3 regions of the Paenibacillus sp. FSL H3-0329 genome follow, and region 2 is predicted to be linked to each of the others. Evidence: riboswitches for the same ligand, from Rfam matches in the RefSeq annotation. Region 2 holds a riboswitch; each other region holds the start of a gene.
The links. Region 2 has a riboswitch for cyclic di-GMP ahead of NSQ66_RS04730 (glycosyl hydrolase). Riboswitches for the same ligand answer to the same signal wherever they lie in the genome.
Positions count from the first base shown of each region.

Region 1: it holds a riboswitch for cyclic di-GMP, as region 2 does, so the genes downstream of both, NSQ66_RS02360 (choice-of-anchor A family protein) here and NSQ66_RS04730 (glycosyl hydrolase) in region 2, are expected to answer to the same signal.
Region 3: it holds a riboswitch for cyclic di-GMP, as region 2 does, so the genes downstream of both, NSQ66_RS29560 (NPCBM/NEW2 domain-containing protein) here and NSQ66_RS04730 (glycosyl hydrolase) in region 2, are expected to answer to the same signal.

Region 1 covers NZ_CP150150.1:530,090-533,245, forward strand. The annotation lists gene NSQ66_RS02350 (ASCH domain-containing protein) at 1-282, shown strand, start outside; gene NSQ66_RS02355 (hypothetical protein) at 480-872, opposite strand; cyclic di-GMP riboswitch class I at 1,368-1,458, shown strand; gene NSQ66_RS02360 (choice-of-anchor A family protein) at 1,567-3,156, shown strand, end outside.
Region 2 covers NZ_CP150150.1:1,096,674-1,099,829, reverse strand. The annotation lists gene NSQ66_RS04730 (glycosyl hydrolase) at 1-1,407, opposite strand, end outside; cyclic di-GMP riboswitch class I at 1,420-1,499, opposite strand; gene NSQ66_RS04725 (sugar phosphate nucleotidyltransferase) at 1,636-3,009, opposite strand.
Region 3 covers NZ_CP150150.1:6,698,933-6,702,088, reverse strand. The annotation lists gene NSQ66_RS29570 (EAL domain-containing protein) at 1-380, shown strand, start outside; gene NSQ66_RS29565 (hypothetical protein) at 497-1,063, shown strand; cyclic di-GMP riboswitch class I at 1,221-1,307, shown strand; gene NSQ66_RS29560 (NPCBM/NEW2 domain-containing protein) at 1,566-3,156, shown strand, end outside.

The DNA.
Region 1 (3,156 bases), 570 kb from region 2:
AAGATTTGTGAACAGGAACCGTACAAATCAGTATTGGCGAAACATGGCTATACAGCGAATAATTTGCCGACAGGAGCTATTATTGCTACAGGTCAGCTCGCGGGATGTTATGTGGTTACTCCAGAGGTGGATTTAAGGGAATGGATCAATGGGAACGAATATGATTTTGGCGACTATAGCGAAGGACGTTTTGCCTGGAAGCTTGAAGAGGTTCACTCACTGCGCCATCCAATTCCAGCCAAAGGTCGGCTAAGCTTGTGGGAGCATTCGGATCACTTCTGAACGGCGAATGATATTTTTAATGTAATTTTTATGTGCCTATCAGCTTTTTTTCAGGTTCGAGGTATATATTGAAGACACCAAACACCCCCCAGTGTTTTGTGGTATATCTCTCTCAGGTCTTGCCAACTCCCATGGTAAGGCCTATTTTTTTGTTCACTAATTGATTGGGGGGAGAGTAGAGCGGCTTCTATACAGCTTTATTTAATCTGATACTGTTCTTCGTAACTCTTAAAAGAGGAAATATCCAGCCCTAGGTATCTGCGCATATGGATGGCAGCCTGAGCCGCAACAATGTCATTCAACAGCAGCATTCGTTCGTGATAGCCACGACATATATACTTGGCTTCAATTCCCGTATTAAGTCTGTTTTGCTCATACACCTTGATTCCCCGTCTTCTCATTTCTGCACGAACATCCCTTAGATCTGTTGTAGCTACTGCAGCAGCTGTTCCAAGCACCTCCAGATAAGGGGCGGGTGTTCGTAAGTGTGTAGATAAAATGGCGGAGTCCCGTTCGAAAGCTGATAAAATCATCGGAAGCAATAAATAAGATTTCACCAGCATGTTGTCCCTGCTTTCTGCTCTATGCATGAATCTCATCACCTCTAATAGGAACGTATATTCGTATTCTACCCCGATATTCCAAAAATAATCAATGGTATTTCTAAACAGCTTATTCAATGTGATTAAATTCACAACTAAATAACGAAGAATAAATTATATTAAAATTGTAATAATAAAAATTAATGTATCGGACGCACATAAAGGAGAATTATGATGGAAAAAGAGGGCAGCCTCCAGCGTGGATTGTTTTTTGGTTTAATTCTGAGTGTTCCCTTATGGATATCCATATTGGGCTATATACAGTTACTTTAAAATTTAATGAAAAACCTTATGCGAAGCGCCTTTAGGCGCTTTTTTTGTATGGTAATAATGAGGGGGATCATCGAAAGGAATTGATTGACAATTGTGGGTGTCGGGCGCTAAACTGTTATTAATTCAAAAAGTATTAAAAGTCATAGACGGTTATTGGAGAGAATGCTTCGGCTACCAGTTCTGGACTTGCAGTGTAATACATATATATAGTCATGATAATAGCAAACCGTCTGAAAGGGCGGGACGCAAAGTCCAGGAGTCTAAAGTGTCTTAAAGGCACAATGACCGTCCGACTGCCATGAGAAGGGAATTCCACTTCTTTTTGGCGGTCTTTTTTGTTGTTAGGTCCTTTAGAGTTTCTGGTAATTATTCTGATTAATATAAATCATAGTTTTAGGAGGTGTGCCATTTGAAAAGAAGAATAAGACCGTTACTCTCGCTTGTATTAGCTGGGATTTTGACGGTAGGTAGTGGGCTTTCCTCATTAGGAGCTGGAGTTGCTGGAGCTAGTAGTTCTTCTACATTGGGAATTGCAGGGGTCTACAACGTGTTTATTCTAGGGGATATAACAACGGTTTCGGATACGGAAGGAAGGTTTGCTGCTGGAGGTAACGTTAACTTAACCAACTATAGTGTTGGAGATAGGTTGACCGCTGCTGAGGTTTCCTTGACTGACACACTTGTTGTTGGAGGGAATCTTACTTTCAACGGAGGTACTGTTTATGGGAATATCGTGCACGGGGGAGATTTTTCAGGGAATGTAACGCTCCTCAAGGGAGGTACAAAAAGACAGGGGAGTACGATTGACTTTTCAGCCGTAGGTCAGTCTTTGAAGGACAAATCAGCAGAACTTGCAGCATTGCCGGCGAATGGAACAACAGTGTACCAATATGGCAGTCTTACCCTGACAGGTACAGATCCTGCGGTCAATGTTTTTAATGTTCCAGGAGATAACGTCTCTAATACCTATGGAATTACAATAAATGTTCCTTCAGGATCTACAGCAATTATTAATATTGATGGTTCTAACGTAAAAATGAAAAACTTCGGATTTCTACCTAATAACGTGTTGAACAGCAAGAAAATTTTGCTTAACTTTAGCCAAGCTGCGTATCTTGATATGGCAGGCATAGGTGTAATGGGAAGCATACTTGCCCCCTATGCTCATGTTGATTTTATTAATGGTCAGATTAACGGTACTTTAGTGGCGGCTTCACTCAAAGGGACTGGTGGTGGTGAATTTCACCACTATCCATACGATGGTGATGAACCTGGACCAACGCCGACACCAACGCCAACAGTGACACCAACGCCAACGCCGACAGTGACACCAACGCCAACGCCGACAGTGACACCAACGCCAACGCCGACAGTGACGCCAACACCAACGCCGACGCCGACGCCAACACCGACGCCGACAGTGACACCAACGCCGACGCCAACACCGACACCAACGCCAACAGTGACGCCGACACCGACGCCAACAGTGACACCAACACCAACACCGACACCGACAGTGACGCCAACACCAACGCCGACGCCAACAGTGACACCGACACCGACGCCGACAGTGACACCAACGCCTACGCCAACAGTGACGCCGACACCAACGCCGACGCCGACACCGACACCGACACCGACACCAACGCCGACACCGACGCCGACACCAACGCCAACACCAACGCCGACAGTGACACCAACGCCGACGCCGACACCAACGCCGACGCCAACACCGACACCAACGCCGACGCCAACACCGACGCCGACAGTGACACCAACGCCGACGCCGACACCAACGCCGACGCCAACACCGACGCCGACAGTGACACCAACGCCGACGCCAACACCGACGCCGACAGTGACGCCGACGCCGACACCGACACCGACGCCAACAGTGACACCGACGCCGACAGTGACACCAACGCCGACGCCAACGCCAACAGTGACACCAACGCCGACGCCAACAGTGACGCCGACACCAACGCCAACGCCAGAAGCA
Region 2 (3,156 bases):
CGTTATAGTGCCCTTACGCTCAGTACCACTTTGCTTAGTCCAACTATCAATCACGGATTCCCCATTCACCCAGACACGGATGCCATCATCTGAGGTAGTGTAAAATGTATATTGCTCATTATATAACGGCTTAATTTTACCGCTCCAACGTATGGAGAAACGATCAATCCCGAGGGCGGCATCCGGCGAGCCTTGCCGCCAATTGAAATCGATTATTGCATCAGTTCTATTAAGAGCTGCTGCTCCCGACAACAACATGTTGTTGTAATACTCTCCTGCAAGCCCCTTCGCGAGAGGAATTGCTGCCTCCCCCTCTTCTTCGGAAGGTGCCGGCGCTGGTGCGGCGCTAGGTGTCGGTGCCAGACCAGTATTTAATTTATCTCTGGTCAGGGTGTAGTTGCTATTCATAAATGTTTTGATTGTGTCTGCACTGTTATTTTCGTAAAGCATTTTTCCCCAGCTCATCATATACGTCCATTTACTTTGCGATTGCTGAAGCTTCTCCAGATTAGGCATTTCACCATTCTCCCCGATCGCAATCGGTTTGCCTGCGGCTAGACTCAACAAGCTGTCATAGTATTTTTGCTGGTAATCATTTTCGTATATATCTGCTGCCAGAATATCTACTTTATCAGCACCTGGATAAGTTAGCGCATAAGGATCCGACCAAACATTGGGAGCATTCGGACTCCATACCCATAACAAATTATTTAATTTATGAACGTTAACAAAACGGTCATACATTATATTCCATAGTTTAGAAAAGTTATTTTTCTTCCCCCACCAGAACCAGTTCCCGTTCATTTCATGATAGGGTCTCCAAAGCACCGGAACATTGGCATCGCGCAAGCTTTTTAAAGAGACTGCCACCTTATCAAGCTCAGCGATCAGATTATTATATTGCTTGGTACCCGGTGTAACGTAACTATCGAACTCACTCTGGCTGAGTGTTTTTTTCACATTATCCCAGTCATAAGAGGTGCCCGGCAGGTTAGCATGAAAAGTCATAGCTACGATCCCGCCCGCTTTATTCCAGTTGATGGCGCTGTTCACCACATTTTGACGTTGCCAAGCCATCGTTGCTTCGGACTGACCACTGATCGCACCCATTTCATAACCGTGAAGAGCCGCATATTGTCCGCTGGTTCCCTTCAGCATATTGTTAATTTCATCTGGACTTTCTAAATAGTCATGTTGACCAGCAATAATGCCTTTTCCTGAGATCGAGTAAAAATAGTTAAGCAGCTTTACGGCTTCAGGTGAGGCACCTGGGGTAACTGGCGTTCCAGAATTTGAAGCAGCTATGACAATAGACGGCGAAATCCCAACAGCAAGCGGAAGTGCAGTCAGAAACAGGACGAGTGACAGAAATGCACCAAACAATCGATACGTACGGTAAGCTTTCAAAATATTCTCCCTTTCGGTAGCCAGGCTGCCACTCTTTCGAAGGCCCTATAGCTTTGCGTCCCTACCTTTCGATAGGTTTGCCTTTTCAATTTAAGAGAAATATTCTCTCTTACCGTAAGTATCGACGACAATTAATGATATATTTAGTGTTTTTATGACTTTTTTTGATAATTGAGTCATTTTACCTGTTTCAAGAAATTTTGAATTGGTTAAATAGATAGGTTAGACCTATGAAATGAATTGTTGTAGTTCTATATCATTCCAGTCTAAAGTAATACGAATGTTATCTTCTTCTACTAATTCAGACCCCGTCTGTACCTCTATAAACTCAACATCCGTCAAAGCAAGGATCGCGTGTTTCGTTCCTTCCGGTATACGTACCACGTCCCCAGCCTTCACATTATGTTTTTTCTCATTCAGCACAATACTTGCTTCGCCGCTGACGATTGTCCAAATTTCACTACGCTTGCGATGTAATTGATAGCTGATATTATTCCCCTCGGATATAAAAATCCGTTTGGTCAGCACTTCATTGCCTTCATCATATTTCACATAATCAATAACTTTGTAATGGCCCCAGCGGCGTTCCTCGTACATCGGTCTCTGTTCAAAGGTCTTCAGCACTTCTTTAATCCGTGGGCTCTCAGCTTTATGGGTAACTAGAATTCCATCCGGGCTAGCCGCAATGATCAGATCCTTCGCACCAATTACCGTAATCGGAATGTCCAGCTCATTAATCAAGCAAGTCCCCTCAGAATCCGCCGTCACAAAACCTTTTCCTACATGCTTGCTGCTCATTTCCTCTGTCAGCGTATTCCACGTTCCAAGATCCTTCCAGAATCCATCATACGGCTGCACCACAATATGTTCTTCTTTCTCCACCACTTCATAATCAAAGCTGATGGAAGACAATAGCTTATACTGCTTCTGCAATTCTTCATATCCTAAAGGCAACCCTTTACGCTGCAAAATATCTAACAAGTACCCTAAACGGAAGGCAAACACTCCGCAATTCCACAATGCATTTTGCTCGATGAGCTGTTCTGCTTGTATGCGGTCTGGTTTCTCTTGAAAGTGACTCACCTTCATAAAACCATTCCCCCCCGCCTCTTCAGCGGTAGGAATAATATATCCGTATTTCTCTGAGGCATGTTCAGGAACAACACCCATTAGTGCCAGATTTGCTCCACTTTCCAGCATGGTCCCCTCAAGCATAGCTATGGTATCGAAAAAGGATGCTTCTACATAAGGGTCAACAGGCAATATTGCTACCGTCTCCGCTGGAGAAACACCTGCCACTGAATAAAGATAGGTAGCTGTTAAGGCGATAGCCGGAAAAGTATCCCGACGCTCCGGTTCAACGATAATCGGCACATGACTTCCCAGTTGGCTTTGTATCATTTCTACTTGGCCGCGGCCGGTGGCTAGATAAGATGATTCTGCCATCCCTGCTTCCTCCAGCTGTCTCCAGACACGTTGTACCATGGATTCTGGTTCACCTTGAGGGCTTTCAAGTACCTTTAGAAATTGCTTTGAACGTGAGTCGTTAGACAACGGCCATAACCGTTTACCTGAACCGCCTGATAGAAGTACCATTTTCATAGAATGAACCCTCCTTGAATGGAATGTATTAAAAGCTATGTCTTTGTTAGGTAGAATCCACTCCAAGGGATTTTGGACTTCCGATCGCTGTTATCCTCAGATTTCCTGATTGGACCGCTTCTCGCGGTAGAAATCCGAGGATAGCAT
Region 3 (3,156 bases), 1.3 Mb from region 2:
CTCTTTTTGTCTTTGAAGTTGTTGAAACGGAGAAAGTGGATGATCTCGCTCATTTGAAAGCTATTTTGACATATTACAAGGATCGGGGATTTGAATACGCTTTAGATGATGTTGGGGAAGGCTTCAGCACAATCGAGATGTTATTGGAGCTTAAACCTCATTACATGAAGTTAGATATGAAATATGTTCAAGGCGTGTCCAGTGATCCGAACAAACAGAAAATAGCTAAACAATTTTTAGAAAAGGCTTTAGAAATCCAATCTGTTCCTTTAGCAGAAGGTGTGGAGTTTAGAGAGGACTTTGAATGGCTTAAGCAGAGTGGTTATCAGTTGTTTCAGGGATATTTATTTGGAAAGCCTGATCCTATTCCCAAACAGTAATCCTAATGAGTATATATCGGTCCAGAGGATGAGAAGAATTTCAGGTCAGAGTCTGAGTACAGCCAACCCCCGGGGTTGTATAATTTAGGTAATTTGAAAAGGGGGACGGGATGGATATGAAATGGCATCAATTTGTAACGCGCTGGGCGGATTCTAGGGGCTTTGATGGACGAGAAATTGATTATCAATGGCCTTCTCCCTCATTTCCGGTCATCAGTATTCGTAGTAATTTAGGGCGATACTCAGGTCAAAAGTATGGTCATGGAAGTAAACCCCGTGTAAAGACAGCCGTTGGTTTAATCGCTATTGGAGATGTAGCTGTCGGATTGATTTCCATAGGTGCGATAAGCGTGGGCGTACTTTCCTTAGGAGCAATATCACTGGGAATGTGGTTAGCGATTGGAGCAATAGCACTTAGCTGGCTTGGCTTCGCAGTGGGAGCGATTGCGATTGCAGGAGTGGCTGTAGGAGCGATCGCAATCGCGGAAAAAGCGTTGGGGGCCATCGCCATAGGGGATACGGCGTTTGGTGCGATAGCGATAGGCAGGATCGCTGGGGGTGCCATAGCTATCGGACAATGGGCATATGGTGTAATCGCAGTTGGCGAACATGGTTTCGGATTAATTCCCATCACGGGCGATGTGTGGAATTGGTTCCGGCGTTTGTTCGGATCGGGGAGTTAATTAGACCTCCAGTCCTAAAGGATCCCATTCTCTTCCGGGATAGTCGATAAATAATATCTATCACATGAGAAAAACTAATTGCAATTACCTATACTCATTTCATACCAATTAATCATGCGATCAGATCTAGGCTTATGTTACTCTTTGAATGTATTCGAAACTTCATAGGCAAACCTATGGAAATGTAGGGACGCAAAGCTATAGGGACTAAGGTTATCATAACTATTGTCAGCCAGCTGCCAAAGAGTGTGTAACGCTTTTTGTTAAAATATAAGAAAGTATAAGTTATACACCTATACTTAATATCTTATATTTCTCGCTTAAACGCTTACCGTCCTTATAAGGACGCCGAAGGCGTTTATGCTTGTTAAGGTTTAATAAAAATTAAGTCTTAATTTTTAGGCGACTTTATACGCAATCAAGCTACTCTTTTGGGGTAGTTTTTTTTGTGCCCATTTTTGGGCACTGGAGAGATTCATATGACATCTGGGGGTAAGAAGAGATGAAGAAAATGATTGCGATCGCTACATCGGCGGCCATGTTGGCCAGTTTTTCGAGTGAGGCAGGTTATGCTTTAGCAAGTGAGGCAAGCAAGGTAAAGGTAACAAAAACAGTCGCGCAAAGTAAGGTCAACTTATTAAGCAACGCTTCGGTTATTCCGTTTGAGCTGTACGGCAAGGATGTTCTAAATGCCTATAATGAGGTTTTTAGAATGAATCCAGCAAATATTAAAACCATCACAAATAACGGTGGCAACTACTCAGGCTCACCTATAGCTAAGGCTATGGATGGGGATATGAGCACGCATTGGGAGACTGGCAAACCGAATAGTTCAACGTTTACGAATGAGGTTGTGTTTGTTTTCAATGAGTCCGCTGAATTAAATAGAATGGTATATGCCGCTAGGCAATCCGGTGCTAAGGGTAAAGGCTTTGCTCAAGAATTTGATATCTATGGCTCCACTACAGATGCGGGCGATTTCACACTCGTGTCTTCTGGGGAATATACAGGCTCAACCGGTGATGTAGTGGAGATTCAGTTCGCACCTACGGCCTTTAAGAGACTTAAATTTGTCTACAAAAAAGCAAACCAGGATTGGGCGAGTGCAGCTGAGTTTTCTTTTTATAAAGAGGATAGTGTCTCTGCTAAAATGAAAAATTTATTTACAGATGATACCTTGAGCCAAGTTAGTGCTGCCTTTAATACGACAGAGAAATTAACAGCTTTAGAGAATGAAGTGCAGGCACATCCACTGTATACGCAGTTTAAAGAAGAGATAGAGAATGCAAAGATCCTTTTGGAGAACCATCAGGTAGACGCAACGGCAGCCAAGGTTTCGAAGCTAAAAGGGTATGGTACAGCCTATGAAAATGCCTATAGCCAAGCTTATAGAATGCCAAATGCAAACGTATCAAAAGTAACGGTGAACGGTGGAAGCTACCCAGGTACGAAGCCTGAATATATGCTGGATGACCAGCCCACTACGCATTGGGAAACGAACAAAAACAATGATGCAAGCTTCACGAATGAAGTCGTGTTTGAACTAGCGCAAGCGGAAGTGCTGGACAGAGTGGCTTTTTTGGCTAGAGATAACCGCAAAGGATTCCCAGAGGCTTTTGAAATCTATGCATCAGAGACGAGTAAAGGAGAGACCTTCCAACTTGTATCTAGCGGAACCGCGATTAGTACCAATGATTTTCTGGAATTTAAATTCGAACCGACGAAGTTTAAAAGATTAAAATTTAAGTTCACAAAAGCTAATATTAACAGACCTTTTGCGGCTGAATTTAGATTTTATACAGAAGATAAAGTAAGCGAAGCTGTAAATGGTATTTTCACAGATGGAACGATGAGTGCGGTTGTGTCTGCTTATAATAACGTTGCAAAAATCAATGAATTGGAGGAAGCGGCAAAAGTACATCCGCTCTATCCAATCCTGAAAGATTCTTTGGATTTAGCTAAGAGGCTAGTGAATGGTGAAGTTCAAACCGAAGGCACCATCATTGAGGCGGAACAACGTGGAGATATGAAAAAGCATGCGCAGGAAAACCTGAGAATTGGTTTTGGTACGAACAACCAGCCTACAGGTCTCG